Regions from separate parts of the Mycobacterium lentiflavum genome, predicted to be linked through region 1. Evidence: riboswitches for the same ligand, from Rfam matches in the RefSeq annotation. Region 1 holds a riboswitch; the other holds the start of a gene.
What was found. Region 1 has a riboswitch for magnesium ahead of MJO58_RS01405 (hypothetical protein). Riboswitches for the same ligand answer to the same signal wherever they lie in the genome.
Positions count from the first base shown of each region.

Region 2: it holds a riboswitch for magnesium, as region 1 does, so the genes downstream of both, MJO58_RS11740 (Rv1535 family protein) here and MJO58_RS01405 (hypothetical protein) in region 1, are expected to answer to the same signal.

Region 1 is NZ_CP092423.2:284,174-291,839, forward strand. Features, by position in the region: gene MJO58_RS01380 (thiamine pyrophosphate-binding protein) at 1-618, shown strand, start outside; gene MJO58_RS01385 (aldehyde dehydrogenase family protein) at 662-2,092, shown strand; gene MJO58_RS01390 (hypothetical protein) at 2,177-2,437, opposite strand; gene MJO58_RS01395 (SGNH/GDSL hydrolase family protein) at 2,351-4,330, shown strand; gene MJO58_RS01400 (O-methyltransferase) at 4,335-4,994, opposite strand; M-box (ykoK) riboswitch at 5,127-5,354, shown strand; gene MJO58_RS01405 (hypothetical protein) at 5,463-5,837, shown strand; gene MJO58_RS01410 (NRAMP family divalent metal transporter) at 5,946-7,589, shown strand; gene MJO58_RS01415 (NADP-dependent oxidoreductase) at 7,593-7,666, opposite strand, start outside.
Region 2 is NZ_CP092423.2:2,460,088-2,467,753, forward strand. Features, by position in the region: gene MJO58_RS11725 (glycosyltransferase family 2 protein) at 1-845, opposite strand, end outside; gene MJO58_RS11730 (carboxymuconolactone decarboxylase family protein) at 1,134-1,703, shown strand; gene MJO58_RS11735 (NAD(P)H-dependent flavin oxidoreductase) at 1,739-2,863, shown strand; M-box (ykoK) riboswitch at 3,035-3,205, shown strand; gene MJO58_RS11740 (Rv1535 family protein) at 3,484-3,732, shown strand; gene ileS (isoleucine--tRNA ligase) at 4,079-7,249, shown strand; gene MJO58_RS11750 (peptidoglycan DD-metalloendopeptidase family protein) at 7,338-7,666, shown strand, end outside.

The sequences.
Region 1 (7,666 bases):
GGACGCTCACCGATTCACCCGGCGCGCTACGTCGTCGAGGCCACCAAGGCGTTCAACGAACTCGAGGACGGCATCATGGTGCGCGACGGCGGCGCGACCGTGATCTTCGGTTGGACCTATTCGCAGTCCAAGCCGCGTGACGTCATCTGGAACCAGAACTTCGGCCACCTCGGCACCGGATTGCCCTACGCGGTCGGAGCGTCCGTCGCCGAGGGCGGCAAGCGTCCGGTGATGCTGCTGACCAGCGACTCCGCGTTCCTCTTCCACATTGCTGAGTTGGAAACCGCTGCGCGGCAAAATCTTCCGCTGGTGTGCGTGGTAGGCGTCGACCACCAGTGGGGCTTGGAGGTGGGCGTGTACAAGCGCACCTTCTCCCAGCCGTCGCCGCAGCCCGGTGTGCATTGGAGCAAGGACGTCCGGATGGACAAGGTTGCCGAGGGCTTCGGCTGCCACGGCGAGTACGTCGAGAAGGAAGAGGAGATCGGCCCGGCGATCGCTCGCGCCTACGCCAGTGGCAAAGTCGGGGTGGTGCACGTGTGCATCGACCCCAAGGCCAACTCCGAGGAGATGCCCAAGTACGACCGATTCCGGACCTGGTATGCCGAAGGCACTCAGTAGGCAAAAGACGCATTAGGCAAAAGGATTTCGAGAAGGAGGAGCCATGCGCGAATACCTGAACTTCTACATCGACGGCAAGTGGGTTGAGCCATTGCAGCCCAATGCTTTCGACGTGGAAAACCCGGCAACCGAGCAAGTGTCCGGCAAGATCTCGCTGGGCTCGGCGGCCGACGTCGACGTGGCGGTCAAGGCCGCGCGGCACGCCTTCGCCAGCTGGTCACAAAGCAGCCGCGAACAGCGGCTGGACCTGTTGCAGGCGATCCTTGCCGAATACCAGAAGCGCTCGGGCGACCTCGCCGAGGCGGTCACCGAGGAAATCGGCGCGCCGGCGTCGCTGGCCGCGGGGCCGCAGGTCTTTCTCGGCATCGGTCACCTGAACACGGCTATCGAGGCCTTGAAGAACTTCGCGTTCGAGGAACACAAAGGGGCGAGCCTGATCACGAAGGAGCCGATCGGTGTCTGCGGACTGATCACGCCGTGGAACTGGCCGATCAACCAGGTCGCGGTCAAGGTGTACCCGGCGTTGGCGACTGGCTGCACCGTCGTCTTGAAACCGTCTGAGGTAGCACCGTATTCGCCGTACATCTTCGCCGAAATCCTTGACGCCGCGGGTGTGCCGCCCGGAGTGTTCAACCTGATCAACGGCGACGGTGCGGGCGTGGGCGTCGCCCTGGCCAGCCATCCCGACATCGACATGGTGTCGTTCACCGGATCCACCCGCGCCGGTATCGAGGTGGCCAAGCTTGCCGCCTCGACCGTAAAGCGAGTGACCCAAGAGCTCGGTGGCAAGAGCCCCAACATCGTGCTCGACGACAGCGGCTTCGCCGACGCTGTTCGCGCCGGGGTGTCCAACATGATGCCGAACTCCGGGCAGAGCTGTAACGCACCGACGCGCATGCTGGTGCCGAACTCGCGGATGGCCGAGGCGATCTCCATCGCGCGGGAGGCCGCCGAACAGGTCACGGTGGGGCACCCCGACGCAGGGACGACGATCGGGCCGGTGGCGTCGAAGACGCAGTTCGACAAGGTCCAACGGCTGATCCAGCAGGGCGTCGACGAAGGCGCGACCGTTGTGGTGGGAGGCCCGGGCCGGCCCGACGGGCTGGATAAGGGCTACTACGTCAAGCCGACGGTCTTCGCGCACGTCACCAACGACATGACGATCGCGCGCGAGGAGATCTTCGGGCCGGTGCTGTGCATCCTCGGCTACGACGACCTCGACCAGGCCGTCGAGATCGCCAACGACACCGACTACGGCCTGGCCGGGTTCGTCTCCGGAGCCGACCTCGACAAGGCACGTGAGGTCGCTCGCAAGATTCGCGCCGGCTGGGTGACGATCAACCATGCCTTCGACATGAACGCGCCCTTCGGCGGCTACAAGCGCAGCGGCAACGGTCGTGAGTGGAGCGAGTTCGGCTTCCACGAGTATCTGGAAGTCAAGAGCACCCTGGGTTACGCCCCGGACAGGGCCTGACACTCTAGGCCAAGACCGAACACGCCACAGCCGAAAACCGGCGCGTGTCTGCGCCGTATCCGACGCCGTCGCCCCTAAGCTTGCTCAAATCAAGAGGAGGGGCGACGACGTATCGGCAGCAACTACCGCGCCGGGCACCAGAGTGGTCAGGGCGCGCTTAAAGCGGGCACTGAGCCGGACGGGACAGACTCCGCGCCGGCTTTTTCTGCTCGGCAGCATCGTTGGGTAGACCCGGTACGTCGTGTCGGTCGGCTTGCGATTTGGGATAAACCCGAGCAGCGCACCGGGATTCCCGCGCTGGATGGACTTCGTGCGGTAGCGGTCGCCCTGGTGCTCGCCGACCACGGGGGCATCCCGGGCGTGAGCGGCGGGTTTCTGGGCGTCGACGTCTTCTTCGTGCTCAGCGGATTCCTGATCACCTCGCTGTTGCTCGACGAACTCGGGCGGACCGGTCGCGTCGACCTCACCGGGTTCTGGATTCGCCGGGCCCGCCGGCTGCTTCCGGCGCTGGTGTTGATGGTGCTGGCGGTCGGCGCCGCCCGCGAACTGCTTCCCGCGCAAGCTCTTACCGGGTTGCGCGACGACGCGATCGCGGCGTTCTTATGGATGGCGAACTGGCGTTTCGTCGCGCAGCAGACCGACTATTTCACCCAGGGTGCGCCGCCGTCGCCACTGCAGCACACCTGGTCGCTCGGCGTCGAGGAGCAGTACTACTTCGTCTGGCCGGTGCTGCTGATCGTGGTCACCCTGCTGCTGGCCGCGCGGGCCAAGCGCTACTTCATGCGGGCCACGGTCGGCGACGTGCGCTTCGCGATCTTCGTAATCGCCACGTTGGGTGCGTTGGCCTCGGCGGCGGCCGCGATCGTGTTCGTCTCCGGCACCACGCGTGATCGCATCTACTTCGGCACCGACACTCGCGCGCAAGCTTTGCTGGTCGGTTCCGCGGCGGCGGCTCTGCTGGTTCGGGATTGGCCGTCACTCAACCGCGGCTGGTGCATGATTCGCAGCCGTTGGGGACGGCGAGTCGCCCGCTTGCTGCCGATGATCGGGGTAGCGGGGTTGGCGGCGGCGGCGCACTTCGCGTCGGGCAATGTCGCCGATTTCCGTCACGGCCTGCTGATCGGTGTCGCGATCGCGGCGGTCTTCGTGGTCGCACCGGTGGCGATGGAGCAGCGCGGTCTGGTCGCTCGCATTCTCGCCGCGCCACCGCTCGTCTGGCTGGGCACCATCTCCTACGGCATCTATCTGTGGCACTGGCCGATCTTTCTGGCGCTCAACGGCGAACGCACCGGATGGTCGGGACTACCGCTGTTCGCAGCCCGGTGCGGGCTCACGCTGGCGGTGGCCGCCGCGTCGTATTGGCTGATCGAACAACCCGTCCGTCGCTGGCGGCCGGCCCGGGTGGCGCTGCTGCCGCTGGCCGCCGCCACCGTGGCCAGCGCCGCCGCGATCACGCTGCTCCTGATTCCGGTCGGCACCGGAACCGGCCTGCGCGAGACCGGTCTTCCCCCCGGCGTTTCATCGGTCGCCGCGGTGTCGAACGCGCCGCCGGGTGGAAGCCGCCCGGTCGGGCCGCGAAACCCCAACCGGCCGTTCACCGTTTCGGTCTTCGGTGACTCGATCGGCTGGACCTGGATGCACTTCCTGCCGCCGACGCCCGGATTCGCGTTCCTCGACCACACGGTCATCGGGTGCAGCCTGGTTCGCGGCACCCCGTACCGCTACATCGGCCAGACCCTGGATCAGCGAGCCGAATGCGACACCTGGCCGGGCAGATGGGCAACCGAGATCAGTCAGGACCAGCCGGACGTCGCGCTGCTGATCATCGGCCGCTGGGAGACAGTGGACCGGGTCAACGAGGGGCAGTGGACCCATATCGGTGACCCGACGTTCGATGCGTACCTCAACGCCGAGCTGGAGCGAGCACTGAATATCGTGAGCGCCAGCGGGGTTCGGGTAGTGGTTGCCACGGTGCCGTACAGCCGGGGCGGCGAGAAGCCGGATGGCCGGTTATATCCGGAGGATCAGCCGGACCGGGTCAATCAATGGAATGCCATGCTGCGCAAGACCGTTGCTCAGCACCCAAACGTGCAGATCCTGGATCTCAACAAAAAGCTTTGCCCCGACGGCGTTTACACCGCCAAGGTGGACGGCATCAAGGTTCGCAGTGACGGCGTCCACCTCACCCCGGAAGGGGTCAAGTGGCTGACGCCGTGGCTCGAAGAGTCGTTGCGGTAAGCGCTTAGTCGTTGGTGCGGCAGCTGACTTCCATGCTGTCGTTTTCCCGGACCAGGAAATTGAAGCTGGTATAGCCGTTGGCGGGATCGCGTACCCGATCGAGATACGGCGCCATGTCGGGCGCGCTGGCGTTGTCGGCGACCACCAAAGCGCCTGTGGCAAGCCGGGGTTCAAGCAGTTTGAGCACCGGAAGATAGAGATCCTTCCAGCCGTCCAACAAGACGAATTCGACCGGCCCGGTCTGGTCCTCCAGCGTGGTCAGGGCATCACCTTCGAGAATTGTGATGACGTCGTCCAAGCCGGTCTCGGCGAATGTCTTCTTCGCGGCGGCAATCTTGCTCGCACTGAGCTCCGTGGTCACCACGCGCCCCGCGCCGTTGTCGCGGACGGCCGCGGCCAGATGAATGGCCGAGATACCGAACGACATTCCGAATTCGACTACCGTCGTCGGACGGGTCGCCCGGACCAGTGCGTACAGCAGCCGGCCGGCGTCCGGTGTCACCGGGATGTAGAACTCGCTCATCGCCTCGGTGCGTTCCGCGGTGGTCATCGGGCGCTCGAGCTGACCATGGCGCTCACGCAGCAGTGACATCTGGTTCTGCGTCTCGGTGTACATCCGGTCGAGCACGCTCTCGACGCGAGGATCTTGCAAGGTTGTGGCCATGACCTAGAGGGTAAGCCTCAGCGACTTTTACCCGGGCCGTGAGCGCAGACTCGCAGGTGTGACCCAGAACACGCGGGTCGCAATTGTCAAGGAGTTTGACGAGCAATGGGTGTCAGTGCCAGCATGGTTGGGCAAGCACCTCGGTAGGTGAGGCGTCTGCACGGACACAGGCCACTGACCCCGAACGTCGAGAGACGCCCCGGGTCAGGACAGCTCTTCCCGGACACAAGGGTTGAGCCCAAGTGGCTTCTGGACGAGGAGCGATCGCAAGCGCGGCGAAGCCGGGCGCAGCGGGTCGCAACCATCGGCTCATTCCAGATACGCCGTGCAGTGCCGAAGCTCCGACGAGAGGGGTGCGGTCGGCTGGCTCATTGGCCCGGCATCCGTACCTCTCCCGCGTGTGAAACGTGGACACCCGCGCGTGTCATGGCCGTGAGGAGGTGAGGGCGAGATGAGTCCCGGCGATAGTTGCTATCCGACATCCATCTTGAACCGATCCGGTTCCGGCATTTCTTTCTGCTGACGCAGCTCAATTTGGCTGTTCCGCAAGCTGACGGTGGCGACTGCCCCGTTGTATTTGGCGTGCCGACGAACCGCTCGGGCTTCTCTTCCGACAGGGGGAAGACCATGACTTTTGTTGTTGCACAGCGTATTCGCAGCCTTGGAAGGTTGCGCGGACGGTCGATGCTGCGTGCGGGTCGGCTGCTGACAAACAGGTTGTGCACCTTGCACATCCCGACGCCCGAAGAGCGGGCGAACCTGTATGTGTCGCTGACGCCCGTCGCCGTGCTCTCGTCCGCGCCGGGCGGACAATCACCGGGCGGTGGAGGAAACGACCGGTGATTCGTTCCGCCAGCGGTCCCCAGCGGCGGGCGGGGGGTTGGCAGCCCGCCGCTGGGGCGCATTGAACACCCGACTTGGGTAGCCCGACTCCGAGATAGCGAGAATGACATGACGTTGATTTCCCCCGGTCCGCCGGCCGCGCAGGCCGCGTTGGATTCCGCGCACACCGGCGACATCGTCGGAGCCTTCGGCCGTATCAAGCGCGACGGCGCCGGCACGTTGGGCGGGCGGTGGCGCCGGTTACGCACCCTGCTGGTGATCACCGGACCCGGATTGATTGTCATGGTGGGCGACAATGACGCCGGTGGCGTCGCGACGTACGCGCAAGCCGGCCAGGACTACGGGATGAGCCTGTTGTGGACGCTGGCCTTGCTGATTCCGGTGCTCTACGTGAACCAGGAGATGGTGTTGCGGTTGGGTGCGGTCGCCCGAGTCGGTCACGCACGCCTGATCCTCGAGCGCTTCGGAAAGTTCTGGGGCGCATTCAGTGTCGGTGATCTGCTCGTCCTGAACGCCCTGACGATCGTCACCGAATTCATCGGCGTCGCACTGGCGTTGGGATTCTTGGGCTGTCCGAAGATAGTCGCGATCCCAGCCGCCGCGGTCCTGCTGTTCGCCGTGGTCGCCGGCGGCTCGTTTCGGCGCTGGGAGGGGCTGATGTTCCTGCTGATCGCGGTCAACGTCGTGATGCTCCCGATGGTGCTGATGGTGCATCCGAGTCCGAAAGTAGCTGTCGGCGGCCTGGTTCCACAGTTCCCGGGTGGACTGAACTCAGGAGTTCTGCTGTTGATCATCGCGATCGTCGGGACCACGGTGGCGCCATGGCAGCTGTTCTTCCAACAATCCAACGTGGTGGACAAGCGCATCACAGCACGTTGGATTCCTTATGCACGAGCCGATTTGATCATCGGCATCGTCGTGGTCATCGTCGGGGCGACGGCGCTGATGGCAGTCACCGCCTTCGGTCTGGCCAAAACCGGCAGCTTCACCGATGCCGGCGCGGTCGCGAACGCCCTGCGCCACCCCGTTGGCGTGCTGTTCGCGGTGATCCTGCTCGACGGTTCGTTGATCGGGGCCAACGCAATCGGGCTGGCCACCACCTATGCCATCGGTGACGCGATGGGCAAGCGGCATTCCCTGCACTGGAAAATCAGCGAGGCGCCCTGGTTTTACGGCGGTTACGCCCTGTTGCTGGGTGCATCGGCCGCGGTGGCATTCAGCCCTGATCACATCCTCGGGCTGGTGACCCAGGGCGTGCAGGCGCTGGCCGGCATCCTGCTGCCCTCGGCGACCGTATTCCTGGTTCTGCTCTGCAATGACCGTGCGATCCTGGGGCCGTGGGTAAACACGTTGTGGCAGAACGTCGTTGCGTGGGCCATCGTGTGGGCACTGGTGCTACTGTCGCTGGCGCTGACCGCGGCGACGTTCTTCCCCAACCTTTCCACGGCTGCCCTCCAGGGAGGGCTGGCGGCTGGTGCGGCGGTGGGCGTAGCTTGTGGCGCGGTGGCGATTATCGGCGACCAGGGGTACAGCGCTACTCGCGCGGCCAAACTCGCCTTGCCACTCGGCCGGGCCGAAAGCCGAGCCCTGCGTCGGCAGGAACAGCAGACCTGGCAGGCTCCGGACCTGAGGTCTCTTGCCCGCCCGGCTCTTTCGCCGATTCGCCGGACGGGGCTGTTGATCCTACGCGGTTACCTGGTGCTGGCCGTCGTATTCGTGATCGTCAAGATCGTGGAGATCGGCGTCGGCTGACGACTACGGCGAACCATTGGGCAGCAGAACGATTTTGCCGTGCGTGTGGCGGCGCTCGAGTTCCTCGAAGGCGTCAG
Region 2 (7,666 bases), 2.2 Mb from region 1:
CCCGGCAGGCGGTCCCGCAGCTTTGCCAATGTGAATTCGTGTCGGTCGGCGTCGTAGAAGAACCGCATCGTCCGGAACGGGTAATACAGCAGCAGTAGGGTGGCAATGGTCGTATGTGCCGTGGGGCTCTTGATGCCGTGCAGTTTGGTCGTCCGCGTGTAACGCGTGGCATACCGGTAGAAATCGCGCGGTGAGTCTTCCACCCGCCGGCCTGAGATAGCGGCGACCATGGACGGTGCGTAGGAAATCACGAAATCATTTTTGAACAGCGTCAGCGCCAGGTCGATATCTTCGTGCAGGCGCACTTCCGGGTCCAGCTGCGTCTTAAGACGGACGCCCTTCCACGCTGTGGCGCGAATTGCCATGTTGCAGCCGAGCAGAAACCGTTCACTGCGGACGTGCTTGTGCAGGTGGTGGCGAAGCGTGGAATCGACCCAGAAGAGGAAGCCCCGAAAAGGCAGGTCGTAAATAGCGATCGGACCACTCGCGGCGTCGATGTCGGGATCCTGGAAGTAGTTGCGAACCTTCTCGACCCAATCCGGCGGAATGACGGTATCGGCGTCAATGCGGCCGAACACGTCGCCGCGTGCATGATCGAAGCCGTAGTCACGGGTGGGCGCGGCGCCCTGGTAGGTGCTCTGGTCGAGTAGCTGGATGTCCAGATGCGGCGCCGCTGCTTGATATTTGCGCACAATCGATGCCGTGTCGTCGGTCGACTTGTTGTTGACCACAATTATTTCGTCCGGCGCTGAGGTCTGATTGATGCACGATTCCAGGCATTTGCCGATGAACCGTTCTTCGTTGTAGGCGGGAATGACGATCGTGACCGAGGGCTGTTGCGCCATGGCTTACACCCAATCTGCGGACGTGGGGGGACAGCCAGCGCCTTAGACAGCCGGCCCCGAATTCAGCTGCGAGGGGCACCAATTCATTGCGCCCTTTTGTTCAAACCGTATTGTGATGGCGACCGGGAAGCGGGGTGAGTAGCCGCATTTTCGTAGAACGTTCACCGGTAAACGCCCGTTGTTCAACACGCGTCTATCTGTGGGCGGCCCCCGATGACTGCCGCGCCCTGAAGCCCGGGTACCGCTGACTACCATTGCAAACGTTCCGCCAGTTGATCGGAGTGCCCGATGACAACAGCCCGTGTGCCGGGACTGCCGCTCGGCGAGGCCAAGGCCGCTGCCGACGAGGCGGCGATACCGGATTACATGGCCGAGCTCAGCATCTTCCAGGTGTTGCTCAACCATCCGCCGCTGGCGCGCGCGGTCAATGATCTGCTCGCGACGATGCTGTGGCACGGTTCGCTCGACGCGCGGTTGCGGGAGCTGGTGATCATGCGGATCGGTTGGCTCACCGCGTGCGAATACGAATGGACGCAGCATTGGCGCGTCGCCACTCGGTTAGGCGTCACGACCGAGGACCTGCTCGCTGTGCGGGATTGGCAACAGCACGAGGGTTTCGGGCCCAGCGAGCGAGCGGTGCTGGCGGCCACCGACGACGTGGTGCGCGACGGCGCGGTCAGCAGCCAAAGCTGGGCCGCCTGCGAGCGCGAATTGCAAGGCGACACAGCGACTCTCGTCGAACTCGTCACCGCGATCAGCGCGTGGCGGATGATCTCGTCGATCCTGCAGAGCCTCGAGGTCCCGTTGGAGGACGGCGTGGCGGGCTGGCCGCCGGACGGGCGTGCTCCGGCGGGCTGATTGCCTTGCCCGGCGATAACTCCTAGCGTCGAGGGATGCGGACCAGAGTCGCCGAGATGCTCGGTGTGGAGTTCCCGATATGCGCGTTCAGCCACTGTCGCGACGTCGTCGCCGCGGTCACCAACGCGGGCGGATTCGGAGTTCTGGGCGCCGTCGCGCACAGTCCGAAACGGCTGCAGAACGAACTGGACTGGATCGAGGAGCAGACCGGCGGCAAGCCCTACGGGGTCGACCTGTTGTTGCCGCCGAAATACGTCGGCGCCGAGAAAGGTGGCATCGACGCTAAGCAAGTCAGGGAGTTGCTCCCCGAGGAACATCGTGCGTTCGTCGAAGACTTGCTCGCCCGGTACGGCATCTCGGCTCCGGCAGAACCGCCGCGGGCATCCGTCGGCGGCCTCAACATCTCACCCAAGGGTTACGAGCCATTACTGGAAGTGGCGTTCGCGCATGACATTCGGTTGATCGCCAGTGCGCTCGGTTCACCCCCGGCCGACCTCGTCGAACGCGCGCACCGCCACGAGGTGTTGGTCGCCGCGCTGGCCGGCACCACCGCACACGCGCGACGGCATGCCGCGGCCGGCGTCGACCTGATCGTCGCGCAGGGCACCGAAGCCGGCGGCCACACCGGCGAGGTGGCGACCATGGTCCTGGTTCCCGAAGTCGTCGACGCGGTCGCGCCGGTCCCGGTCCTGGCGGCGGGCGGGATCGCCCGCGGGCGTCAGATCGCGGCGGCCCTGGCGCTGGGCGCCGAGGGCGTGTGGTGCGGCTCGGTGTGGCTGACCACCGAGGAGGCCGAGACCGATCCGGTGGTCAAGGAGAAGTTCCTGGCCGCCAGTTCCTCGGACACCGTGCGATCGCGGTCGATGACGGGCAAGCCGGCGCGGATGCTGCGGACCGCTTGGACCGACGAGTGGGAGCGGCCCGAAAACCCGGCTCCGCTGGGGATGCCGCTGCAGACCAACCTCGTCGCCGAACCGCAGCTGCGCATCAACCAAGCGGCCGCCCATCCCGGTGCGAAGGCACGTGAGCTGGCAACCTATTTCGTCGGCCAGGTGGTCGGTTCGCTCGACCGCGTCCGGCCGACACGCGCGGTCGTGCTCGACATGATCGAGGAGTTCGCCGACACCATCGGACGGCTGGAAGACTTAGCCGACAACTGACTGTCAGGGCGGGTTCGGATTGGTGTGAACCATGCCACAGCGAGGCGTTCGTCCAGGTCAGGGCTGTCAAACCTGATCGAAAGCTGTGAAGCGGCGTAGTAAACCCATAAAGTTGCGCGACACGGCTTAGATCACATTGACCCGGGCCGGGTGCCTCGTGGAGTATCTACAGCAGCACCTCGTTAGGTGAGGCGGCTACACGAACACAGGCCACTGACCCCGAACGTCGAAAGACGCCCCGGGTCAGGACAGCTCTTCCCGGCTTAAGGGTTGAGTCCAAGTGGCTTCCGGAGTTTCCGGACACGTCGTGTGGTGCCAAAGCTCTGACGAGAGGGGTGCGGATTTCCGGCGGTCGCCGGATTCTGAACTCCTTGTGGTGCGCGCAGATAGGCGCGGGTAACCCGCACGCGTCGTGGCCGTGGAGGAGGTGAGGGACGTATGAGTTCCAGTGGCAGTCCGGATGGATATCCAGCACAGGCTCCGTCCCAATCCGGCCTCCGGCCCGACGCCTCGAGCTAGCGAATCGATTTAGCGCTCAAGCGTTCTCGGATCGGAACCCGGACGGGTCGGGACACATCAGTCCAGTCAGAACCCGTTTGCAATTCCGTTAGGAGACGATCATGACCGCAGTACTCTTCGACGAAGTAGTGGCCGTAGCGCCCGTCCGCAACCTGCGTGTCGTGCGCGACACGGCGCCCACGTCGGTGCCCACGCGGGCGCCGGTGCCCACGCAGGCCGCCCGGCCCGCCGACGCCGGATACTTCGGCGCCGGCGACCCACTGGTGACCGGTGCCGCCCGCCTGCTGAGCGTCCCCGTCCGTCACCTCTACGCGGCGCTGTGGCGCGTCGGGTTCATCGAGGTTCGGTGACGATGGATGTGGCCCAGCCGATGGCTCCAAGGGGCTAGTCGACCGCAGACACGATGTGCGGCCAGCTGGCCCCTTGGAGCCGGCAGTGATTGATTTGCAGTAGTCCGTAGAATCTTGTTCACGGCATCGATCCGGCTATCACCGGGGAGCCTTCGGAAGAACAGCCCGCTCCACTATCGGGGCGGCCCAGTAGAACCGAACGGGGAGGCCCGTCACAGCCTGAATCGAGCGGCCGCGTGCGAGCGTGGCAAGCGGGGTGGTACCGCGGTGCTCGCGCAGATTGCGCGACCTCGTCCCCGGCCTGACCGTAGGCACGCAGGAGACGACGCGCACCGTGACCGACTCAATCAGCGGCGAAGCCGGCGCCAGGGCCTATCCCAAGCTGGCCGGGGGAGCCCCCGACTTTCCGGCGCTCGAACTCGAAGTCCTCGACTACTGGACCCGCGACGACACCTTCCGGGCCAGCATCTCGCAGCGCGACGGCGCCGAAGAGTACGTGTTCTACGACGGGCCGCCGTTCGCCAACGGGCTGCCGCACTACGGACACTTGCTGACCGGGTATGTGAAAGACATCGTCCCGCGCTACCGCACCATGCGGGGCTACAAGGTGGACCGCCGCTTCGGCTGGGACACCCATGGGCTGCCCGCCGAACTCGAAGTCGAACGCCAGCTGGGCATCACCGACAAGTCCCAAATCGACGACATGGGCATCGCCGCCTTCAACGAGGCCTGCCGGGAATCGGTATTGCGCTACACGGCCGAATGGCAGGCCTACGTCACCCGCCAGGCGCGCTGGGTCGACTTCGACAACGACTACAAGACGCTTGACCTGCCCTATATGGAGTCGGTGATCTGGGCGTTCAAACAGCTGTGGGACAAGGGCCTGGCCTACGAGGGTTACCGGGTGCTGCCGTACTGCTGGCGCGACGAAACCCCGTTGTCCAACCACGAATTGCGGATGGACGACGACGTCTACCAAAGCCGCCAGGACCCGGCCGTGACGGTGGGTTTCCCGGTAGCAGCCGGTGGTGCCCCGAAAGGATTAGCCGGCGCTTACCTGCTGGTGTGGACGACCACGCCGTGGACGCTGCCGTCGAACCTGGCCGTTGCCGTCAACCCCGAGGTGACCTACGTCCAGGTCACCGTCGGGGACCGGCGCTTCGTGCTGGCCGAGTCGCGCCTGGCGGCCTACGCAAAAGAACTCGGTGAAGAGCCCGAGATACTTGGCACCTATTCGGGCGCCGACCTGCTGGGCACCCGCTACCTGCCCCCGTTCCCGTATTTCATGGACCCAGAACCAGGGCGAGCCAAGGCGTTTCAGGTGCTGCCGGGCGACTTCGTCACCACCGACGACGGCACCGGAATCGTGCACATGGCGCCGGCCTACGGTGAGGACGACATGGCGACCACCGACAAGGTGGGCATCGTGCCGGTCACGCCGGTCGACTCCAAGGGCCGCTTCGACGTCACGGTCCCGGATTACCAGGGGCAGCACGTCTTTGATGCCAACCCGCACATCATCCGCGACCTGAAGAACCAGAGCGGTCCGGCGGCGGTGAACCAGCCGGTACTGATCCGTCACGAAACCTACGAGCATCCCTACCCGCACTGCTGGCGATGCCGCAATCCGCTGATCTACCGGGCGGTATCGTCGTGGTTCGTCTCGGTCACCGAATTCCGGGATCGCATGGTGGAACTCAACCAGCAGATCACCTGGTACCCCGAGCACGTCAAGGACGGCCAGTTCGGTAAGTGGCTGCAGGGCGCGCGTGACTGGTCGATCTCGCGAAATCGCTACTGGGGCAGCCCGATTCCGGTGTGGAAATCCGATGACCCGGCCTACCCGCGCATCGACGTCTACGGCAGCCTCGACGAGCTGGAGCGGGACTTCGGGGTGCGGCCCACCAACTTACACCGGCCCTACATCGACGAACTCACCCGGCCCAACCCTGACGATCCTTCCGGAAACAGCACGATGCGGCGCATTCCCGACGTGCTCGACGTGTGGTTCGACTCGGGATCGATGCCGTATGCCCAGGTGCACTTCCCGTTCGAGAATGCGGACTGGTTCGCGGGCGGGGCGGCCGGAGAGGGTGGGCACTATCCGGGTGACTTCATCGTGGAATACATCGGGCAGACTCGTGGCTGGTTCTACACGCTGCATGTGCTGGCCACCGCGCTGTTCGACCGGCCAGCCTTCAAAACCTGTGTGGCACACGGGATTGTGCTCGGATCCGACGGGCAGAAGATGAGCAAGTCGCTGCGCAACTACCCCGACGTCAGCGAGGTGTTCGACCGCGACGGCTCCGACGCGATGCGCTGGTTCCTGATGGCCTCACCGATCCTGCGGGGCGGCAACCTGATCGTCACCGAACAGGGCATCCGCGAGGGTGTGCGCCAGGTGTTGCTGCCGCTGTGGAACGCCTACAGCTTCCTGGCTCTTTACGCGCCGAAAGTCGGCACCTGGCGTACCGATTCGGCACACGTGCTGGACCGCTACATCCTGGCGAAGGTGGCCGTGCTGCGCGACGAGCTCACCGACTCGCTGGAGGTCTGCGACATCTCCGGGGCCTGCGAGCAGCTGCGCCAGTTCACCGAGGCGCTGACGAATTGGTATGTGCGACGGTCACGTTCGCGGTTCTGGGAGGAAGACACCGACGCGATCGACACCCTGCACACCGTGCTGGAGATGACCTCGCGACTGGCGGCACCGCTGCTGCCGTTGATTACCGAGATCATCTGGCGTGGTCTGACCGGCGAACGTTCGGTGCACCTGACGGATTGGCCGCAGGCCGGCGCGCTGCCCGCGGACGCCGATCTGGTGGCCGCGATGGACCAGGTTCGCGAGGTGTGCTCGGCAGCGTCGTCGCTGCGCAAGGCCAAGAAGTTGCGGGTGCGGCTGCCACTGCCGAAACTGACTGTGGCGGTGGAGGATCCGCAGCAGCTGGTGCCATTCACCGACTTGATCGCCGACGAGCTCAACGTCAAGCAGGTGGAACTGACCGACGCGATCGACACCTACGGCCGCTTCGAGCTCACCGTCAACGCCCGGGTGGCCGGGCCGCGGCTGGGCAAGGACGTGCAGGCCGCGATCAAGGCGGTCAAGGCCGGCGAGGGCGTCGTCAACCCCGACGGCACCTTGACCGCCGGGCCCGCGGTGCTGCAGCCCGAGGAGTACAGCTCGCGGCTGGTGGCCGCCGACCCGGAGTTCACCGCGGCGCTGCCCGGGGGCGCCGGCCTGGTGGTGCTGGACGGCACGGTGACCCCGGAGCTGGAGGCCGAAGGTTGGGCCAAGGACCGGATCCGCGAGCTGCAGGAGTTGCGCAAGTCGACCGGACTGGACGTCTCGGATCGCATTCGCGTCGTGATGTCGGTGCCCGCCGAACGGGCCGACTGGGCGCGCGCGCACCGCGACCTGATCGCGGGTGAAATCCTGGCCACCAGTTTCGAATTCGGCGATCTAGTGGATGCGGCGGAGATCGGCGACGGCGTGCGGGTCGAGATCGCCAAATCCTGACCGCGGACGTCGCGGTGGCACGCCGCGCTGCCTGTCGTCAGCAAGCGGTAGCGTCCGGTTAGGGGAAACCAACACGGGAGAGGCGTCGTTGCGGATACTGGGCGTGTTCCGGGTGCACAACGGTGCCGACGTCTTGCCCCGCGTCCTGGACGCGTTGGCCGGGTGGTGCGACGACATCTACGCAATCGACGACCGCAGCACCGACGACAGTGCGGAGATCCTGCGCCGGCACCCCGCGGTGACCAACCTGGTGCGGGCCCGCCCCGACCTGCCCCGGACGCCGTGGCTGATCCCCGAACCGCCCGGGCTGGAACTGCTGTACCGGATGGCCGATTTCTGCCGGCCGGACTGGATCGTGATGATCGACTCCGACCAAATCGTCGAGGCGGACGTCGATATCCGCGAGGTATTGGCGGG